Regions from separate parts of the Streptomyces sp. NPDC002680 genome, predicted to be linked through region 3. Evidence: riboswitches for the same ligand, from Rfam matches in the RefSeq annotation. Region 3 holds a riboswitch; each other region holds the start of a gene.
What was found. A riboswitch is a leader RNA that binds a small molecule or an ion and turns the genes downstream of it on or off. The one in region 3 is predicted to bind S-adenosylmethionine.

Region 1: another riboswitch for S-adenosylmethionine. It lies ahead of ACFYXF_RS18385 (putative leader peptide); the one in region 3 lies ahead of ACFYXF_RS16200 (aminotransferase class V-fold PLP-dependent enzyme).
Region 2: another riboswitch for S-adenosylmethionine. It lies ahead of thrC (threonine synthase); the one in region 3 lies ahead of ACFYXF_RS16200 (aminotransferase class V-fold PLP-dependent enzyme).

What each region holds. Positions count from the first base shown of each region.
Region 1 covers NZ_JBIAQP010000006.1:292,789-302,350, reverse strand. The annotation lists gene ACFYXF_RS18390 (ABC transporter substrate-binding protein) at 1-994, opposite strand, end outside; gene ACFYXF_RS18385 (putative leader peptide) at 1,207-1,323, opposite strand; SAM riboswitch class IV at 1,358-1,471, opposite strand; gene ACFYXF_RS18380 (AAA family ATPase) at 1,750-4,614, shown strand; gene ACFYXF_RS18375 (protease pro-enzyme activation domain-containing protein) at 4,738-6,366, shown strand; gene ACFYXF_RS18370 (Lrp/AsnC family transcriptional regulator) at 6,494-7,549, opposite strand; gene ACFYXF_RS18365 (amidohydrolase family protein) at 7,734-9,032, shown strand; gene ACFYXF_RS18360 (AbgT family transporter) at 9,032-9,562, shown strand, end outside.
Region 2 covers NZ_JBIAQP010000008.1:157,215-166,776, reverse strand. The annotation lists gene ACFYXF_RS22070 (subtype B tannase) at 1-597, opposite strand, end outside; gene ACFYXF_RS22065 (NADH:flavin oxidoreductase) at 821-1,954, opposite strand; gene ACFYXF_RS22060 (hypothetical protein) at 2,118-2,693, opposite strand; gene groL (chaperonin GroEL) at 2,963-4,585, opposite strand; gene ACFYXF_RS22050 (cold-shock protein) at 4,919-5,125, opposite strand; gene ACFYXF_RS22045 (MoaD/ThiS family protein) at 5,580-5,855, opposite strand; gene thrC (threonine synthase) at 5,954-7,270, opposite strand; SAM riboswitch class I at 7,288-7,434, opposite strand; gene ACFYXF_RS22035 (glucosyl-3-phosphoglycerate synthase) at 7,595-8,539, shown strand; gene ACFYXF_RS22030 (trehalose-6-phosphate synthase) at 8,639-9,562, shown strand, end outside.
Region 3 covers NZ_JBIAQP010000005.1:316,920-326,481, forward strand. The annotation lists gene ACFYXF_RS16170 (NlpC/P60 family protein) at 1-160, opposite strand, end outside; gene ACFYXF_RS16175 (NlpC/P60 family protein) at 418-1,449, opposite strand; gene ACFYXF_RS16180 (NYN domain-containing protein) at 1,683-3,032, opposite strand; gene ACFYXF_RS16185 (hypothetical protein) at 3,073-3,312, opposite strand; gene ACFYXF_RS16190 (rhomboid family intramembrane serine protease) at 3,472-4,236, shown strand; gene ACFYXF_RS16195 (Lrp/AsnC family transcriptional regulator) at 4,233-4,514, shown strand; gene ACFYXF_RS16200 (aminotransferase class V-fold PLP-dependent enzyme) at 4,597-5,958, opposite strand; SAM riboswitch class IV at 6,125-6,242, opposite strand; gene trpD (anthranilate phosphoribosyltransferase) at 6,318-7,382, opposite strand; gene ACFYXF_RS16210 (cytochrome bc complex cytochrome b subunit) at 7,525-9,168, opposite strand; gene ACFYXF_RS16215 (Rieske 2Fe-2S domain-containing protein) at 9,165-9,562, opposite strand, start outside.

The sequences.
Region 1 (9,562 bases), on a different contig from region 3:
GGAACACGGTGTCGGCTATCTGCTTGCGGTCGACGGCGGCCGAGATCGCCTGACGCACCTTGGCGTCCTTGAACACGGGCCGGGAGTTGTTGACCCCCAGGCCGAACACCACACCGGGGTTGGCCCGGCGCAGCAGCGTGACCTGACCGCCGCCCAGCGCCGCCTCGTTGGCCTTGCCGACGCTGCTGATCGCGTCCACCTGCCCGGACTGGAGACTGCCGGCCCGCACCCCCGCCTCGGGCACGACCTTGAACACCAGCTTGTCCAGATAGGCCTCGCCCTTCTTGGACCACAGCGCGGAGCCCCAGTCGTACCCGGTGCGCTTGACCAGGGTGATCGACTGGTTCTGCACATACTGCTTCAGCACGAACGGCCCGGACCCGATCGCGCCCTCGCTGCACTTCTGCTGCGGGGACTTCTTCACGCTCGCCGACGACTCGATGCCCAGCGAGTGGGTCGAAGTCGCCTGCAGGAACTGCGCGTTGGGCTCCTTGAAGGTCACCTTCACGGTGAGCGGGTCCACCACGGTGGTGCTCTCGACGCTGCTCAGATAACCCTGGGGGAGGCTCCCCAGCGCGCCGAGCTTCGGCACCGCGTCGAAGTTGTCCTTGACGACCTGCGCGGTCAGCTTCGACCCGTCGCTGAAGGTGACGCCCGACCGCAGATGGAACGTGAACTGCGTCGCGTCGGCGTTGATGTCCCAGCTCTTGGCGAGCCACGGCACGATCTTGCCGGTCTCGGGGTCCTGGTCGGTCAGGGAGTCCACGGTCTGGCGTACCGAGTAGATGCTCTCGTTGCTGCCGGACTGCTGCGGGTCCACGCAGCCCGCGTCGGAACTCACCGCGAAGGTCAGGGTGCCGCCGGACCTCGGTTTGCCGCTGCCGCCGGCGGAGTCGTCACCGCCCGACCCGCAGGCGGTCAGCAGAACACTGGTGGTCAGCAGGGCCGCCAAGGGCGCCCAACGGGAGAGTCTGAAATCCGGGAGTGCTGTCACGGAGGGTTTCTCCTACTCGTATCACCAGGCACGGGGTGTCATGGGAGGCACGGCCGCGCATGGGCGTGCGGCCCCGGCCGGATCGGCACCGGCCGCAGGGGAGCGCTGTACAGACAGGTGGTCAGGGGGAGGCGACACCGGGAGCGGTGGCATGGGAAAGCGCGAAGAGGCGTCGGCCGGTGACGGACGTCAACCGGCGCGGGCCGGGCTCGTCAGGGTCGACAGAGGCAGCTGGTCGAGCGCTTCAGATCGATGTGGCGTCGGCGCGAGAGCCGGGAGAACGGCGTGGCGTCGGCGAAGGAGGCGGGCAGGTCACCGCTGTGCCGCATACCGGTCCTCCCCGTCTCCGGCCCCGGTCACGGGGCCACGCGCTTGCGGGAGTCATCGGTGATCCCGCCGGGCTTTCACCTGGAGCACCCCACCGCGCGGGAGGGTTGCCGGTCAGCGAGCCAGGGCTTGACGCTGACACTCAATGCCGGACGCGATGCTACGGAGCGGTCTTGTCGTACGTCAATGGCGGAATGGGGCATCCAGGCCGAGAAGGCGGGGTTGTCTCACGTACCGGGACGCGTGGTGGACATCCACCACATCGACGTCGAGGGCGCCCCCTCGCCTTCGAGACTTTCAAGGGCCCCGGATCGTGCCCCACCCACCCCAGGTGCGACACGGACCTCATTGACAAGCCGAAACCGCCAAGGTTGTCATGGGCACATGATCCAGTGCCCCGCGACCAGCCGTACCCGGGCGAATCGCCCGTGACCGGTCGCCGCGAGCTGCTCGACGCCGCCCGAGCAGCGCTGACGGTCCGGCACGGAGTGCTCCTGCACGGCCCCGAGGGCATCGGGAAGTCCACGCTCGTGGCCGCCCTCATGGCGTCCCCGTCCGGAACAGTCCTGTACTGCTCGCCCGCTCCGGAGGACGTCCGGCTCCCGTTCGGCGGTCTCGTCGACCTGTTCGCCCGGGTGCCGGAGAGCTGCCTGGAGGCGCTGCGGCCCGAACCCGGGGCGGCACTGCGGGCGGCCCTGCTCCTCGACCGCGAACCGGCCGACGACCGGAGCCGTCTCACGGTGCGCGTCGCCGTCCTCGAAGTACTGCGCGCCCTCGCCGCCGCAGGCCCCGTACTCCTCGTCGTCGACGGTCTCCAGTGGCTCGACGAGCCGACCGCCGACGTGCTCGCCTTCGCCGTACGCCGTGTCCAGGGCCTCGGCATACGGATGGTGGCCGCCGAACGCGTCGCCGACGGCGAGCAGCCCGAACGGCTGCGCTGCTGCCCGCCGGACACCCTCGAACTCCCCGTACCGCCGCTCGACGACGACGAGACGGCCCACCTCGTGCGCACCGCCGTCGGCGCCGATCTGCCACCGGCCGTCCTGCGGGCGATCCAGGACACCGCCGCCGGAAACCCCTCGTACGCACGGGAGTTGGCGCGAGCCGCCCCGCGTGACCCCGGGCCCCTCGGCCGCCCGCTGCCCGTACCCCGAAGACTCCGCCTCCAACTCCTCGCCCCGACGCACTCGTTGCCGCAGCCCGCTCGCCACACCCTCCTCGTTACAAGCGCCGCCGACGACCCCACCCTCACCCTCCTGCGAGCCGCCGGTCTCCCCGACCCCGTCGCGGACCTCGCGGAGACCGAACGGCTCGGCATCGCGACGGCCGGCGCCGACGGCACCGTACGGTTCCGGCATCCACTGCTCCGGGCCGCCGTCTACGCCGACGCACCGGAGTACGGCCGCCGCGAGGCGCACGCCCTGCTGGCCCGCGCGGTCACCGAGCCCGTGGAGCGGGCCCGCCATCTCGCCCTCGCCCACCCGTACGAGGACGAGACCACCACCCGCGCGCTGATGTCCGCGGCCGAGGTCGTACGCCGCGACGGCACCCCCGACGCCGCCTTCGAGCTGGCCGGTCTCGCCGCCCTGCGCACTCCCGCCGACCACCCCGAGGACCGCGCCGACCGGCTGCTCGCCGCGGCCGAATACGCCTGTGACGGCGGCCTGTCGGAGGAGGCGGGCCACGCGGCCGGAACCGTGCTCGCGGGGTCGGGTTCCGCACGGCAGCGGGCGCGGGCCCGGGTGATCCTGCTGCGCAACGCAGGGCAGGCTCTGGAGGGCACCCGAGACCTGATCGAGGAGGGCCTGCGGGACGCGGCCGGCGATCCGCAGGCGGAGGCCTGGCTGCACTACTGGGCGGCTGTACGAGGGCTGCTGTGCGGGGAGTTGGCGGAGGCGGCCCGGCATGCCCGGCGCGCCGCCCGGCAGGCGGCCCTGGCCGGTGACACGGACACCGGGATCGGGGCGCTCGCCACCCTCGCCCGGGTGCTGTCCCTGGCCGGGGAGCCGGTCGCCGCCGACGCGGCCCTGGAGGAGGCGCTCGCGTCGGCGGGCGGCGCCGACGCAGGGCCTGACAGCTGGGGACTGATCCGGATGCGGGCGATCCTCGCCCTGGACTCCGACAAGGTCACCGAGGCGGGGGAGCGGGTCACCCGACTCCTCGCGGAGATCGGCGAGTTCGCCGGGGTCGAGGAGACCGTGGCGACCCTCGTCGCGCTGACCCGGATCCAGGTGCGCGCCGGACACTGCGAGGAGGCTCTGCGCACTGCCGCCCGCTGCTCGCGCACCCTGACCGGGACGGGCGTACAGACCGCCCCCGCGCTGTACGCGGCGGCCCTCGCCGCGACCGCCGGTGGCACCGCGGAGGAGGCCCGGCACCTCGCCGAACAGGCGGTACGGGCCTCCGAGGCGGACGGCGACCGGCTGTTCCTGCTGCGCGCGCTCGCGGTGCTCGGCCAGGCCCAGCTGCTCGACGGCGACCCACGGGGTGCCGCTGCCGCCGTCGAGACACTTCAACGCGTCAAGCAGCTGGGCGAGGCGATGTGCGCGGCCGACCCGCCGCTGCTGCACTGGTACGCGGACCTGGCCGAGGCTTTGGTCGTCCTGGGCGAGACGGACGCGGCCGGGGCCGTCCTCCACGATGCCCGTACCCGGGTGCCCCGCGATGCGCCCGGGAGCGTACTCGCGGCTCTGGAGCGGGCGGAGGGGCTGCGGGAGGCGGCGCTCGGCCGGGCGAAGGAGGGGGCGGTCCGGCTGCGTACCGCCGTGGACCGGCTGTGCCGACTCCCCTTGCCCGTCGAGCTGGTGCGCGCCCTGATCGCCCTCGGCACGGTCGAACGCCGTGCACGGCACCGGAGTTCGGCGCGCACGGTCCTCCGTGAGGCGGCGGAGACCGCGACCCGGATCGGCGCCGCTCCCCTCGCGGCACGCGCCCGGGTCGAGCTGGCGCGGCTGGACGCCGGGGACCGCAGCGGTGAGGCGGGCGGACCCGAACTCACCCCCACGGAGGCCCGGATCGCCGAACTCGTCGGCGGCGGGGCCACCAACAGGGAAGTCGCCGCACGGCTGTTCATCAGCGTCAAGACGGTCGAGGGCGCCCTCTCGCGGGTCTACCGCAAGCTCGGGGTCCGCTCGCGCACCGCGCTGGCCCACGCGATGGCGGTCGCCGTCCTCGCCTCCGGGGCCGCCGTGGGATACGGCGACGACGACCAAGCGGGGCCCGTGGCACAGGAAGTGACGGTGAGTCAGCCGGGGCGGCTGCGGGTGTCCCGCTCACTCGACACACGCCGTTGACGTGACATGTGCAGTTAACACGGAGAGCAAGGGTTCCCCCGCTTATGGGGGAGGGGCCGCCGTTCCTACGGTGAAGCCGTTCCGCTTCAGGGACAGCCACCCCCCACTCCTCGGAGGACGTCAGTGAAGTCACGTCTGAAACTGCTCGGCCTGGTCGCCGCACCGGTCCTGCTCGCCGCCGCCGTCCCCACCGCCTACGCCGCCAACATCGCCCAGCCGCACACGACCCGGGCGGCCGTCACCGGAGATGTCCTCAAGGGCCTGAACACCCACGCGACCCGCACCGGCAAGGTCGCCGCCGGGAAGCGCATAGCGGTGGCGATCAGCCTGGCCCCCAGAAACGCCAAAGCGCTCGACACCTTCGTCGCCAAGGTCAGCGACCCCAAGTCGAGTTCCTACGGCCACTATCTGACGAAGAGTCAGTTCGCGGCCCGCTTCGGCCGGACCGACGCCGAGGTCAAGCAGCTCAAGGACTACCTGCGCGCCCAGGGCCTCACCGTCGGCAAGGTCCACTCGGGCAACCTGCTCGTCGACGCCAGCGGCACCGCCGCCCAGCTGGAGAAGGCCTTCGGTACGAAGCTGTCGACCTGGAAGGACGCCGGGTCCGGCCGCGCGTTCTACGCGAACGACAGCGCGCCGACCCTGCCGACCTCCATCGCCTCCCTGGTCAGCGATGTGGCGGGCCTCAACAACCGCGTCCAGCTGCACCACCAGTCGACGTCCCGTGTCGCGCCCCGCAACGGCCCCGGCGGCGGCTACACCCCGGCCCAGCTCAAGGGCGGCTACAACGTCTCCGGCACCTACACCGGCAGCGGCCAGAAGATCGCGCTGCTGGAGTTCGACGGCTTCCAGCAGTCCAACATCACCAAGTACGACACCAACTACAGCCTGGGCTCGCCCACCCCGACCGTGTCCAAGGTGGACGGCGGCTCGGGCGCGCTCGGCGACGGCCAGGTCGAGGTGGAGCTGGACATCGAGGTCCTGCACGCCATCGCCCCCAAGGCGAACGTCACCGTGTTCGAGGGGCCCAACTCCGACGCCGGTGAGGTCGACACGTACCAGGCGATCGTCGACAGCGGCATCCCGACCACGTCGATCAGCTGGGGCGCCGCCGAGAGCGCCCGCACCACCTCCAACATCAACGCCGTGGACGCCGTCTTCAAGGCGGGCGCCGCCCAGGGACTCGGCTTCTACGCGGCCTCCGGCGACGACGGCTCCGACGACGCGGGCGACGGCGGCACGTCCGTCGACTACCCGGCCAGCGACCCGTACGTGACGGGCGTCGGCGGCACCAAGCTGACCGTGACCTCCGCCAACGCCTTCAGCAAGGAGGTGGCCTGGTCCGGCGGCGGTGGCGGCAAGTCCTCCGTCTTCAAGATCCCGAGCTGGCAGACGGCCGTCCAGAAGAGCGCGGGCGGCGGTTTCCGCCAGGTCCCGGACGTCTCGGCGCACGCCAACCCGAGCCCCGGCGTCTCGATCTACTCCCAGGGCTCATGGGGCACGGTCGGCGGCACCAGCGCGGCGGCGCCCGAGTGGGCGGCCTTCGCGGCCCTCTACAACCAGCAGGCCGCGGCGGCCGGCGAGGCCAACCTCGGCTTCGCCAACCCTGCCCTCTACTCGGCGAGCGGCACCGGCTTCCACGACATCACCAGCGGCAGCAACGGCGCCTACTCCGCCGCCACCGGCTGGGACTTCACCACCGGCTGGGGCTCGTACAACGCAACGACCCTGGCAACCAAGCTCCTGGGCTGACCCACCGACCGAACACGACAGCGCGGGCCGGGACGACTCCCGACCCGCGCTGTCGGCGCCCCAAAGGGGCGCGGGGAACTGCGCGACCAGCCACGACGGCGCCGCAGCGAACCGACAACACTTAGCGTCACCCTTGCGGATGCCGCAGCGGCACCACCCCCACACACCGCCCGTCCCGGTCCAGCAGCCGCCCCATGTGCTTGACCGTCCGCAGCACCACCGACCGGTCGTCGATCGTGAGCCGGGGCAACTGCCGCGACAGATGCGCCTCGAAGTCGTGCACGTCGTGCAGGTCGCGCAGCCACACGTCGATCACCAGATTGTGCGGGCCCGCCGTGATCGCGCACGAGCGGACCTCGCGCACCCCGCACAACGCCCTGCTGGTCTCCGCCACGAACTGCCCCGGCACCGAGGCGAAGTACACGGCCGACAGCGGCCAGCCCGACAGCGGCCGGGCCAGATCGCAGCGCAGGCTCAGCCGTGAGGTGAGCAGCGACTGGAGTCTGCGCCGCACCGTGGTGAGGCTGGCGTCCGTCGCCGCCGACAGGTCCCGCAGGGACAACCGGCCGTCCGTGCTGAGCAGTTCGAGCAGATGGGCGTCCAAGGCGTCCCAGCCCGCCTCGTCCGCGAGCGCGGGCCGGCAGGGCGCGGGCAGTGCCGCCTCGATACGGGCGCTCTGGACGGCGTCCAGGCTGCGCAGCCGCCACCGGCTGCCCTCGGTCGGGAGGCCCGTCGACACATGGGTGCGGGTCGCCCGTACCCCGGGGGTCCGCTGGAACAACAGCGTGGTGAGGTGCGCGAGTTCGTCCAGGCTCCGGGTCACCACGGACGCCACCAGGTCCCGGCCGCCCGCCGTGAGCTTGATGTTCGTCACCGCCGGATCCGCCGCGAGGGCCCGCGCCACGTCCTGAGCGGTGCCCGGCTCGGTGTCCACCTCGACCACGGCGGTCACCACGATCCGGGAGTTGGACAGCCGGGGGTAGGCGGTCACCCACGCCAGACCCGCCTCGGTGAGCCGGTGCCAACGGCGCGCGGCCGTCACCGGGTTGACCCCGAGCACCTCACCGACCAGCTTCCACGGCGCCCTGGGATGGATCTGCAGGGCGTGGACGACACCCCGGTCCAGCTCATCGAGTCCATTGAGCCCGTCGACTTCCGCGGCGGCAGAATCCTGCACCCCCATGGGCGGCACATCCCTGCGCACAGCGAGGGAATCGGACCTGAAATCTGCGTGGTGACCCGGTGTATTTCCGCGCATCCCACACTCCTCTTCTCCTGACCCCGACCGGTCCCGAACGCCTGTGACCGTCCCCGATGTCCCCAACACTTCCCGACAGTTCCCGACAACAGAGGAGTGACCGCATCCGATGACGAATGCCACGGCCCCCGAGGCCCCCCGCACCGCCCTGCGGATCCACCACGCCCGGCTCATCGACGGCACCGGTTCGGCCCCGGTGGACGACGCCGTCGTCATCGTCGACGCCGAGGGAACCCTCACCTACGCGGGAGCCGCCGCGACGGCGCCCACGGCTCCCGGGAATGCTTCCCCGGTCCGCGAGATCGACGCGGGCGGCCGTACCGTACTGCCCGGCTTCTTCGACTGCCACGTCCACCTCGCCTACGCGCAGGGCTCCCCGCCCGGCCGCCGCGCCGAACTCGACCCCGTCCTGGTCACCCTGGACACCGCCGGGCGGCTGCGCCAGACCCTCGACGCGGGCATCACCAGCGCCCGCGACCTGGGCGGGCTGAGCGCGGGCTACCGTACCGCCGTCGAGACCGGCCGGATCGTCGGTCCACGGTTGCACACGGCCGTACGGATCATCAGCCACACCGGCGGTCACGCCGACGTGCGCCTGCCCGACGGCACCGACCTCAGCGCCGGGATGTCCGAGATCGCCGACACGGCGGACGAGGCCCGGCTGGCCGTGCGCCGGGTGCTGCGCGAGGGCGCCGACCTGGTGAAGATCTGCGCCACCGGCGGCATGGGCAGCCCCTACGACCAGCCCGACGACGAGGGCCTCCTGGAGGAGGAGATCCGGGCCGTCGTCGACGAGGCGCGGCGCCACGGCGGCAAGCCGGTCGCCGCCCACGCCCAGGGCAACGCGGGCATCCTGAACGCGCTGCGGGGCGGTGTGACCAGCATCGAGCACGGCTACGGGCTCGACGAGCAGGCCCTGTACATGGCGGGCGAGCAGGGCACCTTCGTCGTGCCGACGCTGTCCACCGTGTACGCCGGCATCAACAAGGACACGATGCCCGACTACCACTACCAGAAGAAGGTCCGCTGGTCCGGGCTGACCAAGGAGAACATCGCCCGCGCCATCGAGTACGGCGCCCGGATCGCGCTCGGCACCGACGCCGCCGTCGGCCCGCACGGCGTGAACCTGATGGAACTCAGCTACCTGGTGGACCTCGGCATGGACCCGATGGACGCCATCGTCGCCGGCACCCGCACCTCCGCCGAACTCCTCGGCGTCGCCGACCGGCTGGGCACCCTGACCGCCGGCCGCACCGCCGACCTGATTGTCTGCGACGGCGACCCGCTCACCGACATCGGCGTCCTCGGCGATCCCGCCCGCATCGTCTGCGTCGTCCAGGACGGCGTCGTACGCAAGGACCTGCTCGACCTCCCGCTCCCAGCCGCCCCGACCGGAAGGCAACCGTGATGTCCTCACTGACCGACCTCCCAGCACCGGACAGCAAGTCCCCGGAGACGGGCCGGCCGAGCGGCCTCGACCGGGTCCTCTCCCTCATCGAGCGGGTCGGCAACGCCCTGCCCAACCCGATCGTCCTCTTCGCCGGCCTCTTCCTGCTGCTGGCCGCCGTCTCCACCGGCCTCGAACTGGGCGGCGTGTCCGTCAAGGTTCCCGGCACCGACGAGACCAAGCACATCACCGGGCTCTTCAGCGGCGACGGTGTGCGCTGGCTGGTGGAGAACCTGATCGTCAACTTCGCCACGTTCCCGCCGATCGGCGCCGTACTCGTGCTGATCATGGTGGTCGGGCTCGCGGAGAAGACCGGCCTGCTGGAGACGGTGATGCGGGCCACCCTGGCGAGGGTGCCGCGCCCGGTGCTGCCGTACGCGGTGGCGCTGATCGCCAGCCAGGCGCACATGATGAGCGACGTCGCCGCCATCGTGCTGCCGCCGCTCGCCGCGCTGGTCTTCAAGAGCGCCGGACGGCACCCTGTCGCGGGC
Region 2 (9,562 bases), on a different contig from region 3:
GGCCCCGCCCGCGCTGACACCCGACGAGAAGATCCGGTGCACGTTCCCGGGCACCCGCCCCTTGTTGGACTTCAAGTACCGTACGGCGGCCTTGAGATCGACGATCGCGGCCGGCGCAACACCGTAGTAGACGCCCGTCGTCGCGTCGACGAGGGTACGGCCCCGCGCTCCCGGTTCCACGACCACGTACCCGGCGGCCAGCGCGAGCGCCTGGCGGGTGGTGGTGCCGCCCATTCCGGTGGCGGTGATGCCGGTCTTGGCCGACACCGAGGACGGCATGTAGCCGCCGACTGCGTTCGCCAGGAGGATCGGCGCCCCGCTCGCGTCGACCGTCGCGCCGTCGATCCGCACCGGCTCGCAGACGTTCAGGGACTGGTAGGTCGCGTCGACCGGGTTCGCCACGTAGGAGGCGACCTTGTAGAAGCGGTAGACCACCTCGTGGGCGGTACCGGTCGTGTCCGTGACGGTGACCGTCTGCTCGGTGTGGGCGGCCGGGTCGAAGACCAGGGACGCGGTTCGGGCACTGGAGGCGAATCCGACCGTGGGCATCGCAACAGCCGCGGCCGTGAGTCCCATGACCACTGACCTGCGCTTCATCGCTGTCTCCTGTCTTCGCGGCTCGTTCGGACGCCGCACAGTTCAACAGCCGTTTCTTAAGGTTTTCTGTGTGTCTCCGGTGAAGGGGGAGGCGGGTGGCCGACAAGCGGCCAGCAAAGCGAACCAATCGCCCACAAAATTGTCAGCAATTTTGGCGGAATCCTGCGGACGGCATCGGACCGTCTCCGCGGGCGATCGGTTCACCCTGCCGGGCGGGCCTGGATCAGCTCAGCGAACCCAGCGCCGACGCGTCGTACGCCTTCAGCTCACCGGTCCTGCCCTCCAGCACCTTCGCCGCCCACTCCGGGTCCTGGAGCAGCGCGCGGCCGACCGCGACCAGGTCGAACTCCTCGTTCTCCAGGCGGTCCAGCAGGTCGTCGATGCTCTTGAGCGGCGCGCCCTCGCCCGCGAAGCCACGCATGAAGTCGCCGTCGAGGCCGACCGAGCCGACGGTGACGGTCGGCCTGCCGGTGAGCTTCTTCGTCCAGCCGGCCAGGTTGAGGTCGGAGCCGTCGAACTCCGGGAGCCAGTAGCGGCGCGTGGACGCGTGGAAGGCGTCGACGCCGGCCGCCGCGAGCGGGGTCAGGATCGACTCCAGCTCCTCGGGGGTCCCGGCGATACGGGCGTCGTAGATGGGGCCCTTCCACTGGGAGTACCGGAAGATGATCGGGAAGCTCGCGGACACGGCCTCGCGTACGGCGGCCACGATCTCCGCCGCGAACTTCGTACGGGCGACCGGGTCACCCCCGTACGCGTCCGTGCGGCGGTTGGTGCCGGCCCACAGGAACTGGTCGATCAGGTAGCCGTGGGCGCCGTGCAGTTCGACCCCGTCGAAGCCGATGCGCTCGGCGGCCACCGCGGCCTCGACGAACGCGTCGATGACGTCGTCCAGGTCGTCCTGCGTCATCGCCTTGCCGCCGGTACCGACGGTGCCGTCAAGGCGCAGCCCGGACGGGCCGACGGGCGGGGCGTCGGCGTACGGGGGCTGCCCGGCCTCCCTGGTCATGCCGATGTGCCACAGCTGCGGCACGATCTTCCCGCCGGCCGCGTGCACGGCCTCGGCGACCTTCGCCCACCCCGCGAGCTGCTCCTCGCCGTGGAAACGGGGGATGCTGTCGCTCTGCCCGGCGGAGTCGTGCCCGACGTACGTCCCCTCGGTGACGATCAGACCGACGCCCGCACCGGCCCGACGCGAGTAGTACGAGGCCACGTCGTCGCCGGGCACACCCCCCGGCGAGAAGCTGCGCGTCATCGGCGCCATCACGATCCGGTTCGGCACGGTCAGCCCGTTCACCGTGAGGGGCCGGGCGAGGATCTGGGCCGCGCGGGAGGTGTGGGCGGGGGCGGGGGCTGTCACGTGGGGACTCCTAGGGAGGGGGACAGGAAGCAAGCGGAGGTGCGGTTGACGCACAGGGCTGGGCCCATGTGCATGCATGCGCATCAACTACCGCTGAGCGTCCGCTCATTCCGGTACCCGGGCACGACTCACTGTGATCCGGGCCACTGCCTCCGGGGCGCGGTCACTCCGTGGGTGGGGCGTCGGGGGTCCAGACGGTCGCCCAGACCTCCACCCGGCCATCAGGAAGCACGTATTGGACGAACAGGCGGGCTATACGCCCCTCGTCGGTCCGGAGACAGACGGTGTCGTCCGGAAACACCGGAACGGCGGACCGCCTCTGACCGTCATCGGCGAGCAGTTCGGCGCACCCGTCCGGCGACGGGATGTACACGCCGGACGGCGCCTTCACCAAAGCCTGTGCCGACGGTCCCGTGACGTACGTGCCGTTGCCGTCCAGGACGACTTCCACGTCTCCCGACTCGTCGGTCCACGGCGGAGCCTCGTCGAGATCGAGCGGCGACAACGGGTCCAAGGACACGTAGTCCTCGTAGAAGATGTATCCCGCTCCAGGCGGTGGAGCCGGATAAGCCGAGGGAATTGGTTCGGCATCCCCGGGCGTCGGATCGACATCCGCATACGTCTGATCGGGCAAGGGCGAGATCCCGATGACCGACGGATCGGAACCGCCCCCCGCAATCGGTCCGGCCGCCGTCCCCAACAATCCGACGACCAGCCAGGCAAGCACCGCGCCGACCACCCCGAGCCCCGCCCCCACGAACGCCGTATGAACCCCTCGCCCCTTCAGCGGCGCCCGCTCCGGCAGGGACGTCTCGGGCGCGGGCTCGGGAGGCGGCCCCGGTTGGCCAGGACCCTTGGATCCCCCCGAAAACCAACCGCCGCGTCTTCCGCCAGTTCCCCCGAACAGCACCCGTCAATGGTCCCGCAAACGCCCGAGGGCGGCACCCCTCTTGAAGAGAGGTACCGCCCTCGAACTCGTACGCGATGAACTGCCGATCCCCTGAAGGATCAGAAGTCCATGTCACCGCCCGGCATGCCGCCGCCGGCCGGGGCCGCGGCCTTCTCCGGCTTGTCGGCGATGACGGCCTCGGTGGTGAGGAAGAGCGCGGCGATGGACGCCGCGTTCTGCAGCGCGGAGCGCGTCACCTTCGCCGGGTCGATGATGCCCTCGGCGATCATGTCGACGTACTCACCGGTCGCGGCGTTGAGGCCGTGGCCGACGGGAAGGTTGCGCACCTTCTCGACGATGACGCCGCCCTCGAGGCCACCGTTGACGGCGATCTGCTTGAGCGGGGCCTCCAGGGCGAGCCGCACGGCGTTCGCGCCGGTCGCCTCGTCACCCGTCAGCTCCAGCTTCTCGAAGACCGAGGAGGCCTGCAGCAGAGCCACGCCACCACCGGCGACGATGCCCTCCTCGACGGCCGCCTTCGCGTTGCGAACGGCGTCCTCGATGCGGTGCTTGCGCTCCTTGAGCTCGACCTCGGTCGCGGCACCGGCCTTGATGACGGCCACGCCGCCCGCGAGCTTCGCCAGGCGCTCCTGGAGCTTCTCGCGGTCGTAGTCCGAGTCGCTGTTCTCGATCTCGGCGCGGATCTGGTTGACCCGGCCGGCGACCTGGTCGGCGGAGCCGCCGCCGTCGACGATCGTCGTCTCGTCCTTGGTGATGACGACCTTGCGCGCCCGGCCCAGGAGGTCCAGGGAGGTGTTCTCCAGCTTGAGACCGACCTCCTCGGAGATGACCTCGCCACCCGTGAGGATCGCGATGTCGTTCAGCATCGCCTTGCGGCGGTCGCCGAAGCCCGGGGCCTTGACCGCGACGGACTTGAAGGTCCCGCGGATCTTGTTGACGACCAGGGTCGAGAGGGCCTCGCCCTCCACGTCCTCGGCGATGATCAGCAGCGGCTTGCCCGACTGCATGACCTTCTCCAGGAGCGGAAGCAGGTCCTTGACCGAGGAGATCTTGGAGTTGGCGATGAGGATGTAGGGGTCCTCGAGCGACGCCTCCATGCGCTCCATGTCGGTCGCGAAGTACGCCGAGATGTAGCCCTTGTCGAAGCGCATGCCCTCGGTGAGTTCCAGCTCCAGACCGAAGGTCTGGGACTCCTCGACGGTGATGACGCCTTCCTTGCCGACCTTGTCCATCGCCTCGGCGATGAGCTCGCCGATCTGCGTGTCGGCGGCGGAGATGGAGGCGGTCGAAGCGATCTGCTCCTTGGTCTCGACCTCCTTGGCCTGGTCGAGCAGCGCACCGGAGACGGCCTCGACGGCCTTCTCGATACCGCGCTTCAGGGCCATCGGGTTCGCACCCGCGGCCACGTTGCGCAGACCTTCCTTGACCAGCGCCTGGGCCAGGACGGTCGCGGTCGTCGTGCCGTCGCCGGCTACGTCGTCCGTCTTCTTCGCGACTTCCTTGACCAGCTCGGCGCCGATCTTCTCGTACGGGTCCTCAAGCTCGATCTCCTTGGCGATGGAAACACCATCGTTGGTGATCGTGGGGGCGCCCCACTTCTTCTCGAGGACGACGTTGCGGCCCTTGGGGCCAAGGGTGACCTTGACGGCGTCGGCGAGCTGGTTCATCCCGCGCTCGAGACCGCGCCGTGCCTCCTCGTCGAACGCGATGATCTTGGCCATGTGAAGTGGTCCTCCCGGACTGGGGTGGATTGCTCCGGACCGCGTTGGCGCCCGCGACGGACGGCCAGCCTGCCCCGATGGTTCCTTGCACCACCTGGCCTGCGGGCCTCACCGACCCGGTCCTTCGTTATCACTCTCACCTTCAGAGTGCTAACGCCAATGATTAGCACTCGCCCCTGTCGAGTGCAAGCGGCTCTCGAAGATCCGCAGGTGAACAGGGGGACGCCCAGGCACGCCGAAGGGCCCGTACCCCGTGAGGTCCCACGGGGTACGAGCCCTTCGAATCCTTCGATGAAGGAAGAAGAACGTCGCTGCGGTGCGCCGGCGCGTGCTTCAGCTGGTCGCCAGACGGACCATGTCCGCCTGCGGCCCCTTCTGGCCCTGCGAGATCTCGAAATCGACCCGCTGACCTTCCTCGAGGGTGCGGTAGCCGTCCATCTGAATCGCGCTGTAGTGGACGAAAACATCCGCACCACCGTCGACCGCGATGAAGCCGTACCCCTTCTCCGCGTTGAACCACTTGACGGTGCCCTGAGCCATGCCTAACTCCCCTATTACTGGCCCTTGCACGGATCCGCACTTCGCGGATCCGGGTCAGACCTCACCCCCCAACCGGTGGGGGTGTGCGCCGGAACGCGTCGACCGCGGCCGAATGTATCTGTCCAACTGCCCTCTGCAACAGGTCAATCGGACGAGAAATCCGGGCACACCAGGTCATGGAATATGCGGAGAATTCACGCGAATTCAGGGCAAGTCGGGCCCCACAAAGGGAGCAAAAAACGCAAAAGGCCTGCACACTTTGGCTACTTCTCAATGGGTGCGCGGCAGGAATTAACACTCGTGCGGCAAGCGAAGTGGTGGGGCTTCCCCAACTGTACCCCGCTCAACCATACAGAATTGCCCCCTCCGCTTCTCTCACGGAGGGGGCAATTCGATGAACTCTCGGTAATCAAAGTTACCGACGGTTACTACTGACGGGTATCAAGCGGTTTGATCAGCCGCCCGCGACAGCGGGAATGATCGACACACCCGCACCGTCCGGCGTCACCGTCTCCAGCCCCTGCTCGAACCGGACGTCGTCGTCATTGACGTACACATTGACGAACCGCCGCAGCTTGCCCTGATCATCGAGCACCCGGGCGGCGATCCCCGTGTGCTTCTCCTCCAGATCGGCGATGACCTCGGCAAGGGTCCCGCCTTCGGCCGTCACCTCGGCCTGGCCTCCGGTGTACGTGCGCAGGATGGTGGGGATGCGGACGCTAACGCTCATGACTTTCAACCTCCGGTCAGTGGGGCGCCCTGAAGGGGCGCGGGGAACTGCGCGACCAGCCCCCACAGGCCCGCAGACGAACAACGACCTCTTACCTCTTAAGAAGCAAGCCCAGCTTCCCGGAACGACTCAAGACTGGGCCGAATCGTCGCGGTGAGCCCGGTGTCGGCCACAGCGTCCAACGTCTTGAGCCCGTCCCCGGTGTTGAGCACGACGGTCGTGAGGGTCGGGTCCAGCAACCCATTCTCGATCAGCTTCTTCGCCACACCCACAGTCACCCCACCGGCGGTCTCCGCGAAGATCCCCTCGGTCCGCGCAAGCAACCGAATCGCGTCGACGACCTGCTCGTCATTGACGTCCTCGACAGCCCCACCGGTCCGCCGCGCGATATCCAGCACGTACGGCCCGTCCGCGGGATTCCCGATCGCAAGCGACTTCGCGATCGTGTTGGGCTTCTGCGGCCGTACGACGTCATGCCCCGCCTTGTACGCCACGGACACCGGCGAGCACCCCTCCGCCTGCGCCCCGAAGATCTTGTACGGCCTGTCCTCGACGAGCCCGAGCTTGATCAGCTCCTGGAGCCCCTTGTCGATCTTCGTGAGCTGCGACCCGGAGGCGATCGGGATCACCAGCTGGTCGGGCAGCCGCCAGCCGAGCTGCTCGCAGATCTCGTACGCCAGGGTCTTGCTGCCCTCCGCGTAGTACGGGCGCAGGTTGACGTTGACGAAGCCCCAGCCCTCGCCGGCCGGGTCGCCGATCAGCTCGGAGCAGAAGCGGTTCACGTCGTCGTAGTTGCCCTCGATGCCGACCAGCTCACCGCCGTACACCGCGGCCATGACGACCTTGCCCTGCTCCAGGTCGTGCGGGATGAACACGCAGGAGCGGAAGCCGGCGCGGGCGGCGGCGGCGCCGACGGCGCCGGCCAGGTTGCCCGTGGAGGAGCAGGAGAGGGTGGTGAAGCCGAAGACGCGGGCGGCCTCGATGGCCTGGGCGACGACCCGGTCCTTGAAGGAGTGCGTCGGGTTGCCGGAGTCGTCCTTCACGAACAGCTTGCCGGCGTCGACGCCCAGCTCGCGGGCCAGGTTGTCGGCCTGGACGAGCTTGGTCCAGCCGGGGTTGATGTTGGGCTTGGTCGCCACGTCCGCGGGGACGGGCAGCAGCGGCGCGTAGCGCCAGATGTTCGCGGGTCCCGCTTCGATGCGCTTACGGAGCTCTTCGGTGTCGGCCACCGAATGGACGGCGAAGTCGTAGGCGATCTCCAGCGGGCCGAAACACTCCTCGCAGGCGAACACCGGACCGAGCGGGACACGGTGGCCGCATTCGCGGCAGGAGAGCGCGGCGGCGGGACCGAGATCGACGGGGGCGCCGGAGGCAGAAGTCGTGGTGCTGGTGCTCGCTACAGTTTGCGCAGCCATGGAGGGGAGGCCCTTTCTCCTCATCTTCCTCATGGCGCATCTCGCCATGAGACGGATTTGGCACCTTCCCGAGCCGGCAGCCTCGCGCATGACATGCGACAAGACCGGCTGGAGGGTTGCCGGGGCTTCATCGGGCCGTATCCCTCTGCCCCTCTGGATGAGCGGTATGAAGTTGTGAGGTTGTGAACACCGACGACCTCGGACATGCGATGGTCATCCGCGTTGTTCAAGACTGTAACCGAAGGCTTGGATGGTGGTGGGAGCCGTCCGAACCGCGAGATGCGAATCACGCGCTTCCCATGAGAACGCAAGGGAGAGCCGCACGTGCTGGAGAACGTCGAGCGCTGGCTGAGCACGCGCTCCTGGTCCGTTGGTGACCGCCCGCTCAAGAAGCTGATCGCCGCGAAGCGTTCCTCGAACGCCACGGTGAGTGTCGTCCTGCCCGCGCTCAACGAGGAGGCGACGGTCGGCGAGATCGTCGCCGTCATCCGCCGGGACCTGATGCTGAAGGTCCCCCTCGTCGACGAGATCGTCGTCATCGACTCGGGCTCGACCGACCGCACCTCCGAGGTGGCCGCCGCGGCGGGCGCCCGGGTCGTCCACCGCGACGACATCCTGCCGCGCATCCCGGCGGTACCGGGCAAGGGCGAGGTCCTGTGGCGCTCGCTCCTGGTCACCAGCGGGGACATCATCTGCTTCATCGACGCGGACCTGAAGGAGTTCTCGTCGGACTTCGTCTCCGGGATCGTGGGCCCGCTGCTCACCGACCCCGGCGTGGACCTCGTCAAGGCGATGTACGACCGCCCGCTCGGCCAGGCCGCCGGTCAGGGCGGTCGCGTGACCGAACTCATGGCCCGCCCCCTCCTGAACATGCACTGGCCGCAGCTGGCCGGTTTCGTCCAGCCGCTCGGCGGTGAGTACGCGGCCCGCCGCTCGCTCCTCGAACAGCTCCCGTTCCCCGTCGGGTACGGCGTGGAGCTGGGCATGCTGATCGACGCCCTGCACCTGGTCGGCCTGGACGCGCTGGCCCAGGTCGACGTGGGCGTGCGCAAGCACCGCCACCAGGACGGACAGGCCCTGGGCCGGATGTCCGCCGCGATCTACCGCACGGCCCAGCTCCGGCTGGCCCGGGGCCACCTCATCCGCCCCTCCCTCACCCAGTTCGAACGCGGGGAGGACGGTTTCGAGCCGCGTACGTACTCGGTGGACACGGAGGAACGCCCGCCGATGGCGGACATCGCGGAGTACGCGCGAAGGAAGGTCGCGTAGGCCGGCACAGGCCCCCTGGGGGCTTGAAGCGGGCTTGTATACGGCTGAGGCGTACGTGTGTACGTTTGATTGTTTCCGGGCCGGGCTAGGTTGAGGCGTATGGCTTCAACGCAGGGTGTGCACGATGGCTACCGGGTGCTGGTCGCGTCCAACCGCGGCCCGGTCACGTACGAGGTCCGCGAGGACGGCTCGCTGCACGCCAGGCGCGGTGGCGGCGGGCTGGTCTCCGGGCTCTCGGCGATCGGCCCGGACGCGGGCGCCCTGTGGGTCTGCTCGGCCCTCGGCGACGGCGACCGCGAGGCGGTACGGCGCGGAGAGGGCGAGCCGGGCGTACGGATGCTCGCGATCCCGGCCGACGTGCACGCGGACGCGTACAACGGCATCGCCAACTCGGTGCTCTGGTTCGTGAACCACATGCTGTACCAGACCCCGCTGGAGCCAGTCTTCGACGCGGAGTTCCGGCGCCAGTGGGCGTCGTACGAGGCCTACAACCGCGCGTTCGCGGAAGCCCTGGCGAAGGAGGCGGCCGAGGGCGCGTCGGTGGTGGTCCAGGACTACCACCTGTGCCTGGTCCCCGGCATGCTGCGCGCCCTCCGCCCGGACCTCCGCATCGGCCACTTCTCGCACACGCCGTGGGCACCGGCGGACTACTTCCGGATGCTGCCGTACGACATCTCCGAGCAGCTCCTGCGCGGCATGCTCGGCGCGGACCGCCTGGGCTTCCTCACCCAACGCTGGGCCGACGCGTTCACCGCCTGCTGCACGGACCTGGTCGGCGGCCTCGGCGACACCCGGATCGGGGTGCACGGCCTGGGCGCGGACGCGGACTTCCTGCGCCGACGCGCACACGAGCCGGACGTGGCGGACCGAATGGCTGCGCTGCGCGAGGAAATCGGCGGGACTGACGGATCCCGGAAGACCATCGTCCGGGTCGACCGTACCGAGCTGTCGAAGAACATCGTGCGGGGCCTGCTGGCGTACCGGCAGCTGCTGGAGGACAGCCCGGAGTGGCGAGAACGGGTC
Region 3 (9,562 bases):
GGTCCACCTCGGCCCGGGTGTTGCCACCCGGCGCGGCGACGGCCGACGGCACGGCGGCGCCGAAGGCGGCCGCGGCGGCGGACAGCACGGTGAGAACGGTGCCCGCGGCGGCGGCGCCCCGGTCGAACCCGGACGGTGCAAGGCGGCGATGGAACCCCACGAGAAGCCGCACTCCTTCCGCTGGCTGACGCTGACGTGCCCCCGGTATTGGGGGGCGCGGCAGACAGTAGCCGTGCGACTACGCGTGGGCCAAAGACCTCGACGGCCACACACAGTCACGCCCCGCCTATGACGCAGGTCATCGGCGGGGCGCGGGGTCAGCGAAGGGTGTCGGGATTCGCCCGTTCGGGCGTCAACGTGTCCTGATCTTGAACAGACCCGGAAGGAGTACGACGATCCGATCCGGCGAAGAGCAGATCAGATCCGTACACCGAACTGGAAGGGCATGTTGTCGATCGACTCGTACCGCACGACCGTGCCGCTGCGCGGCGCGTGCAGGACCTGGCCGTTGCCGGCGTAGAAGCCGACGTGGTGCTGGTCGCTGTAGAAGATGACCAGGTCACCGACCTGGAGATCGCTCTGCGAGTAGATGCGCGTCCCCGCGCTGGCCTGCGCCTGCGAGGTGCGGGGGATGGTGATGCCGGCCTGGGCGAACGCCCACGACGTGAAGCCCGAGCAGTCGAAGGAGTCGGGGCCCGAGGCGCCGTAGACGTACGGCGAGCCGATCTTGCTCTGCGCGGCGGCGTACGCGGAGCCGGCGCGGCCGGTGACGGCCGCCGCACTGCTCAGGGCGGAGCGCTCGCTGGCCCGGGTGGCGCGGGCGTCGGCGGCGGCGAGGGCCGCCTTCTCCGCGGCCGTCATCGAGTTGAGGATCTTGCGCGCCTCGGAGAGCTTGCTCTGGACTTCCTTCTTCTTCTTGGCCAGCTCGGCGCGGGTGTCCGCGAGGTCCGCGAGCTTCTCGGTGGCCTCGGAGCGCTGCTGGGCGAGCGCGCGCTGCTTCTCCGTGACCTTCTTGAGCGTCTCGACCTGCTGACTGCTCAACTGGTCCATCGTGGACGCCTTGTCGAGGTAGTCGTCGGGGTCGGCGGAGAGGAAGAGCTGCACGGAGGGGTCGATGCTGCCCGTGCGGTACTGGGCGGCGGCGGCGAGTCCGAGGCTGTCACGCAGCTCGTTGAGCTCTTCCTGGCCGCGGGCGACGTTGTCCTGGAGAGTGGAGATCTCCTTCTCCAGCTTGTCCTGCTTCTCCTGAGCACCGTTGAGCTTCTCGCTCGCCTGCTCGGTCTGCTCGTAGAGCTTGTCGACCTTGGCCTTGACCTCGTCCTTGCTCGGCTTCTCGCTCGGCGCGGCGTTCGCGGCGTTGGCGCTGAGGGCCACGGCGGCGGCTGCGGCGGTGGTGAGCACGGTCACACGGGTGCGGCTCGGCTGCTTCGGTCGACGATGGGACGCCACGGAGGCGAACTCCTTCTTCTCCCGCCGTCACTCCCATTGAGTGATCACCCGAGCGGAGGTTCGAGGCCTGACCCTAGTGACCTCCCTGTGATCACTTCAAATCCTCGCATGAAAAATGTTTGTCACACGTGCATTCTTTACACACAACTCACATCAGGTAACGCCCGTTTGACACTACGTTGCGTGACAGTTCCGCCAATTCGGGCATTCAGCGCGTACGTTACGGACCGCCGTCAGCCGCGCGAGAACCGCTTCAGCAGCACCACCGAAGCCACCGGCCGCGCCCCCGCCTTGGCGATCCCGTCGGCCACCTCGCGGTCCGTCGAGACGACGATGACCGGCCGGCCCGGCGGCTCCGCGCGCACCAGCTGACGGATCAACTCGTCGGCGGTGACACCGGCCTTGGAGAACAGCACCCGCACCCCGCGCGGCGGCGCCAGCAGCACCGGAGCGGCCAGTTCGGCCCCGTCGAAGACACAGGTGACCTCGGCGCCGGTCTGCGCGGCGAGCTGCGAGAGCTGCCCGAGCAGCCTCAACCGCTGCTTCTCCAGGGGCATCTGGGGATAGCCGGTCTTGGTGACGTTGTACCCGTCGACGACCAGATGGGCCTGCGGCAGCGCGAGAAGCTGGTCGAGAATGGCGGGGTCATTTTCGGACAGGGCCCGCGCGGCGATGTCTTTCGGGGTCATTCGTCCCGGTTCGACCGCGTCCACGGTCTCGGCCGGCCGCACCGACACCGGCGGCAGCGCCAGTTCCCGCCGCAGCCCCTGGGCCGCGTCGAGTACGGTGTCGAGCAGCAGCCGTACGCGCATGTCCTCGACGCTCCGCCCCTCCCGGGCGGCGCGTCTGCTGGCCTCAAGGGCCGCCTCGACCTCCACGAGCCGCCCCTTGAGCCGCCGGGCCTCGCTCTCGGCCGCGGAGACCTGGGCGTGCTCCTCGGTCCGTACGGCGTCGATCTCGGCGTGCACCTTGCGCAAGGCGGCCTCGCCACGCTTGACGTCACTGAGGGCGGCGCGCAGCTTGCGGTGAAGCGATTCGGCTTCCTTCTTGGCCGACTCCAGCTCCGTGCGCAGCCGCTCGGTCTCGGTACGGGTGAGGTCGCGGGCGGCGCCCAGTTCCTCGCGCAGCCGCTCCAGCTCGGCCCGGCTCTCCTCGTCGGCGCGCTCGGCGTCGGCCCGCTGCGCCTCCTCACCGGCCGCGGCGACGAGCTTCACCCAGCCCGTGGGCCGCAGCACATAGGCCGCGGCGGCCACGTCCAGTGGATCGGCGGCCGGCGGCGGCGACCCCGCGTCGAGAGCGCCCGCCAGCTCGGCCTGCGCCTCCCGCAGCTTCTCCCCGATGCGCTGCCGGAACAACGTGTCGGTCTCCAAGGCGGCAGCCATGGCATTGCCGGCGAACTTGGCCCGCCGATTGGGTGCGAACCGCGCGTACTGCCGCAACTGGGCGGGCAGTTCGGCCACGGTCAGCCCGCCGAAACCATCGGACACGATCTGTACGACGCGCCTGCGCACGCCGTCGGGCAGCGGGCGGTCGAGCACCTCGGCGGCGCCGTCGCCCGGCCCCCCGCCTGTGGTCTCCACCATCCGTCACCCCAGCCCATTCCTGTGCGGGGCCCGCTCCCTGTCAGGAGCCGGCGCCCGGCCTGTCCACGAGTTCCACCTGATCCACGGCGTTGCACCAGCGGCAGCGCACCGACTCGATGGTCTCACTGACCACCTCGCGCTCCTCCACGTTCGGCGCCCCGGCGAGGTCCAGGTGCACGTACTCCACCACCTTGGAGGAGCGGGTCACGTCGAAACGCGTGAGGTTGCCGCACAGGGCACAGCGCCACCGGGTCGTCTCGGTCGGCAGAGGAACCGTCATCGTGGATATGTTCGCTTTCCTTCTAGTGTCCGTGCTGCGCCAGATTCCCTGGAGCGTGTGGCTCGTAACCCTAAGGCCTGGTGGGTACCCACCGCCCGTCCGTCCACAGCGGCGAGGCGGTCTGCACTGTTCGGTCCCGTTACGTCATGCTCTGTAGCCATGATCGGCAAGTTCGAAAAGTGGCGTACGGCGGCCCCCGGACCGGTCCACAGGTCGATCCACAGGTCGATTCGCGTCCAGTCGGCGCCGGTGACGTACGGCCTGATCGCCGTGTGCTGCCTTCTGTTCGTCATCGGCCCCGCCTCGGGCCTCAACCCCGGCTACGGCACCGGGGACGCCCTGCTCGCCGCCCAGCGCGCCTACTTCCGCCGCTGGGGCGTGGTCCCCGCCGACCTCTTCGCGGGCGCCCCGCGCGCCACGCTCACCCCGGCGACGGCGCTCTTCGTGCACGGCAGCTGGGTCCACCTGCTGGGCAACATGCTCTTCCTCTACGTCTTCGGCGCGATGACCGAGGAACGCCTCGGCCACCTGGAGTTCGCCCTCTTCTACCTGGGCTGCGGCTACCTCGCCCTGCTCGGCTACGCCGCCGCCAACGCCGGCTCGCAGCAGACGCTGGTGGGGGCGTCCGGTGCGATCTCGGCGATCCTGGGCGCGTTCCTGTACCTGTTCCCAGGCGCCCGCGTCACAAGCCTCTTCCCGTTCCTCTTCTTCCTCCCCCTGCGCTTCCCGGCCTGGCTGACCCTCCCCTTCTGGGCGACCCTCCAGTGGGTGGCGGCGGGGAGGGCGTCGTCGGGCCCCGGGGTGGCGTACTTGGCGCACGTCGTGGGCTTCGGCCTGGGCTTCGCGTACGCGTGGGTGCGATACGGCGGTGCGACTAAAGTGAGGGCCCCAGTGAAGGCGCCCGAGGGAGAGAACCAGCCGTGATCACCGCGATCGTGCTCATCAAGACCAGCGTGGACCGGATCCCCGAGATCGCGGAGAGGATCGCCGCGCTGGAAAGCGTGAGCGAGGTCTTCTCCGTCACCGGCACGTACGACTTGATCGCGATGGTCCGAGTCAAGGCCCACGAGGACCTGGCGGAGATCATCCCGGGCAGCATCAGCAAGATCCCGGGCGTGGAGGCGACGGACACCCACGTGGCGTTCCGGACCTACTCCCAGCACGACCTGGAGGCAGCGTTCGCGATCGGGCTCGATTCGTAGGGTTCATCGGCGGGTGCGGGTGCGCTGTGGCTTGTCGCGCAGTTCCCCGCGCCCCTAGGTTCGCTGCAGCCGGCCCGGATTGTCAGACCGCCGGAACGCACCGCCCGTCCTCGGTCCGGTACTGCCACCGAGCCCCGTCCCGCACAAGCTCCTTCACCGCACCCACGAACCGCTCGACATGCTCGTCCGGCGTACCCGCCCCGAAGCTCACGCGAATGGCGTTGAGCGACTTCTCGCCGGGAGCCGCCTCAGGCGCCCCACACTCCCCCTGAGTCTGCGGGTCACTCCCCAGCAGCGTCCGCACCAGCGGATGCGCGCAGAACAGCCCGTCCCGCACCCCGATCCCGTACTCCGCGGACAGCGCCGCCGCGAAGTGCGAGCTGTTCCACCCCTCGACGACGAACGAGATGACCCCGACCCGGGGCGCGTCGTCCCCGAACAGCGAGAGAACCCGGACCTCGGGCACCTCCGCCAGCCCCGCCCGCACGGTGTCGATCAGGTACTGCTCCCGGGCCACCAGCGAATCGAAGCCGGCCTCGGTGAGCGCCTTGCACGCAGCCGCGATCGAGTAGGCCCCGATCACGTTCGGCGACCCCGCCTCGTGCCGCGCCGCGCTGTCGTGCCACTCCACGTCCACTCCCCCGTCCGCACGCCGCGTGACCTTACGACTGGCGCCGCCCCCCGCGAGGTACGGATCGGCCGCCCGCAGCCAGTCGGCACGCCCGGCCAGGACACCGGAGCCGAAGGGCGCGTACAGCTTGTGCCCGGAGAAGGCGACCCAGTCGACGTCCAGGTCCTGGACGGAGACGGGGTGGTGCGGGGCGAGCTGGGCGGCGTCCAGGACGATCCGGGCACCGTGCGCGTGGGCGGCGGCGGCCAGCTCCCGTACGGGCCACAGCTCACCGGTGACGTTGGACGCGCCGGTGACGCAGACGAGGGCCGGGCCGTGAGGGTCGCGGGCGGCGAGGGCCTCCTCCAGCGTGGCCACGGCCTGCTGCGGGGTACGCGGGGCGTTGAGGTAGGTGACCTGGGCGTCCTTCCAGGGCAGCAACGAGGCGTGGTGCTCGGTCTCGAAGACGAAGACCTGGCACCCGGCGGGGAGCGCGGCGGCGAGCAGGTTGAGGGAGTCGGTGGTGGACCGGGTGAAGATCAGCTGGTCGTCGGCCCGGCAGTCCAGGAACTCCGTGACCGTCCGGCGGGCGTTCTCGAAGAGGTCCGTCGACAGCTGGGAGAGATAGCCGGCGCCCCGGTGCACGCTGCCGTAGTAGGGCGCGTACGCCGCCACGTCGTCCCAGACCCGCTGGAGCGCGGGCGCGCTGGCCGCGTAGTCGAGCGCCGCGTAGGTGACCTCGCCACCGGTGACGAGCGGGACGGTGACATCTCGGCCGAGAACGGGCAGAGGCGAACAAACCGTCTGGGCGGCGGCAACGGTGGAGACAGACATGGCGAACTCCCGTGAGAGACAAGAGGAATCACCGCGCGAGCGCATACGGCTCAAGCACGGGAAGGAAGGAAAAAAGGGTGCGCGGAGGCGGGGCTCGGCAGCCCTATCGCATTCGCTTGCTCACGGAAGACTCCCTCGAACGACCAGGACCCCTGGTGTCGAGAGGGGCCCGCGCTTGCCGTAAGCCTTGCTGCTTACGGCCTGGTCTTCATCCCGGGGCACCCCGCCACGGACGGAGGGTTGCCGGACAGTCGGCCGGGGCCTCATGACTGTCACTCATGACCTGGTGCAGAAAATACGTGAAGTGATCGACGCCCCGCAACCCGTGTCCGGATCGCGGGACGCCCATCGGCACGGAATTACTTGTTGGTGGCCGCCACCCAGCGCTCCAGCGTCCGCTTGGCCGCACCCGAGTCGATCGACTCCGCAGCCCTCTCCATACCGGCCCGGAGCTGCTCGGCGAGCGGTCCCCCGGTCGGATCCAACGCCACGAGCGCCGCCGCCGAGTTCAGCAGTACGGCATCACGTACAGGCCCGGTCTCACCGTCGAGGAGACGGCGGGCCACCTCCGCGTTGTGCGCCGGGTCGCCGCCGCGCAGCGCCTCCACCGGCACCAGTTCGAGTCCGGCGTCGCGCGGGTCGAAGGTCTCCTCGGTGACCTTGCCGTCCCGGACGATCCAGACGTGGGAGGTGGCCGTGGTCGTCAGTTCGTCGAGGCCGTCGTCACCGCGGAAGACCAGGGAGGAGTTGCCGCGTTCGGCGAAGACACCGGCGACGATCGGTGCCATCAACGGGTCGGCGACGCCCACCGCCTGGGCCTTCACCTTCGCCGGGTTGGTCAGCGGACCGAGGGCGTTGAACACCGTACGGATGCCCAACTGGCCGCGGGCGGCGCCCGCGTGACGCAGCGCCGGGTGGAACTTGATGGCGAAGCAGAAGGTGATGCCGGCCTCCTCGGCCACCTCGGCGACCCGCTGCGGGGTCAGATCGAGGTTGACGCCGAGCTTGGCCAGGACGTCCGAGGAGCCCGACGCCGACGAGGCCGCCCGGTTGCCGTGCTTGACGACCTTGGCGCCGGTGCCGGCCACGACGAGCGAGGACATCGTGGAGATGTTCACCGTCTTCGCGCCGTCGCCGCCCGTGCCGACGATGTCGACGGTCCGCCCGGACACCTCGATGACGTTCGCGTGCTCGTACATCGCCCGGACCAGGCCGGTGATCTCCTCCACCGTCTCGCCCTTGGCGCGCAGCGCCACCACGAACCCGGCGATCTGCGCGTCGGTCGCCTCGCCCCGCATGATCTGGTCCATCGCCCAGGCCGTGGCGTCGGCGCTCTGGTCCCGGCCGTACAGCAGGGCGTTCAGCACCTCGGGCCAGGAACGGCCCGCCGCGGTGTCGCCTCCTGCGGGGGTCACAGCGCTCATAAGGCCGCTCCAGGGTGTCGTACGAGAGGGGAACTCTCGACAGTCAGAAAGTGTGCTCCCACCCTATCCAGCCAGGGGCACGGCAAAGGGCCCCGTCCGGTGATCGGACGGGGCCCTTCGACTGTGTGGCGAAGCGAGGGGATCAGTGGTGGCCGTGGCCGCTCGTGATCTCCTTGTACTCATCGGCGGTCGGCTTGGCGATCTGGCCGTCCTCGCCGTAGTACGACTTGCTGAGCTTGGCCCGCAGCTTCTCCGGGCCCTTCACCTTGCGCTCGACACCGTTCTCGTCGACCGTCGCGCCGATCGCGGCCGGCTCGTACTGCTCGTGAGCCGTGAGCGTGTGCAGGGCCTCCTGGCTGAGCGGCTCGTGCACCTCGATGAACTCACCGTGCGGCAGGCGCTTGATGATGCCCGACTCGCGGCCGTGCAGCACCTTGTCCTTGTCGCGGCGCTGGAGGCCGAGGCAGATCCGCTTGGTGGCGATGAACGCGAGGACCGGGGCGACGAAGAACGCGATGCGGACGAACCAGGTGATCGCGTTGATCGACAGGTGGAAGTGGGTGGCCCAGAGGTCGTTCCCACCACCGATCAGCAGCACCATGTACCAGGTGATCCACGCGACACCGAAGGCCGTACGGGTCGGCGCGTTGCGCGGGCGGTCCAGGATGTGGTGCTCGCTCTTGTCGCCGGTGACCCAGGACTCGATGAACGGGTAGACCGCGATCGCGACCAGGACCAGCGGGAAGATGATCAGCGGGATGAACACACCCAGGACGAGTGTGTGACCCCAGGCGTTGATCTCCCAGCCCGGCATGACACGGATCAGGCCCTCGGAGAAGCCCATGTACCAGTCGGGCTGCGCGCCGGTGGACACCTGGTCCGGACGGTAGGGGCCCATGGTCCAGATCGGGTTGATCGAGGCGATGGCCGCGATGACCGCGATGACACCGAAGACCAGGAAGAAGAAGCCTCCGGCCTTGGCCATGTAGACCGGCAGCAGCGGCATGCCGACGACGTTGTTGTTCGTCTTTCCGGGGCCCGCGAACTGCGTGTGCTTGTGGTAGAAGACCAGGATCAGGTGCGCCACCAGCAGGCCGAGCATGATGCCCGGCAGCAGCAGTACGTGGACCGAGTAGAACCGGGCCACGAAGTCGCCGCCCGGGAACTCGCCGCCGAACAGGAAGAACGACAGGTACGTGCCCACGACCGGCACGGACAGGACCGCGCCCTCCATGAAGCGCACACCGGTGCCGGAGAGCAGGTCGTCCGGGAGCGAGTAGCCGGTGAACCCGGTGAACATGCCCAGGACGAACAGCAGGAATCCGAACACCCAGTTGACCTCGCGGGGCTTGCGGAACGCACCCGTGAAGAACACGCGCATCATGTGCACGAACATGCCGGCGAGGAAGATCAGCGCCGCCCAGTGGTGGATCTGCCGGATCAGCAGACCACCGCGCACATCGAAGGAGATGTGCATGGTCGAGTTGAACGCCTCGGACATCAGCTGGCCCTGCAGCGGGATGTAGCTGCCGTGGTACTCCACCTCGTTCATCGACGGGTGGAAGAACAGCGTCAGGTACACACCCGTGAGGATGATGATGATGAAGCTGTAGAGGCAGACCTCGCCCAGCATGAACGACCAGTGGTCGGGGAAGATCTTGCGCATGTTGGCCTTGGCCAGGCCGTAGATGCCCAGCCGGCCGTCGGCCCAGTCGGCGACCCGCTCACCGGCGGGCGCCTTCTCGCGCGACGAACGCGCGTCCGTGGTGTTTGCCGTAGTGCTCATCCGCGCTCCCAGAAAGCAGGACCGACGGGCTCGGAGAAGTCGCCGAGCGCCTCAAGGTAGCCCTCGTCGTTCACGCCGATGCGCAGCTGCGGCAGGGCGTGACCGGCGGGGCCGAAGATCACCCGGGCGCCGTCGGAGAGGTCGAAGGTGGACTGGTGGCAGGGGCAGAGCACGTGGTGCGTCTGCTGCTCGTACAGGGAGATCGGGCAACCGACGTGGGTGCAGATCTTCGAGTACGCCACGATGCCCTCGTGGGACCACTCGAGCTCGCGCTTGTCCTTGATGTTGTCCGGCTGGATGCGGACGATCATCAGGGCGGCCTTGGCGATCTCGGTCTGGAACTCGTGGTCGTCCTCCTCCAGGCCCTCGGGCTTGGCGAAGGTGAGTGAACCGA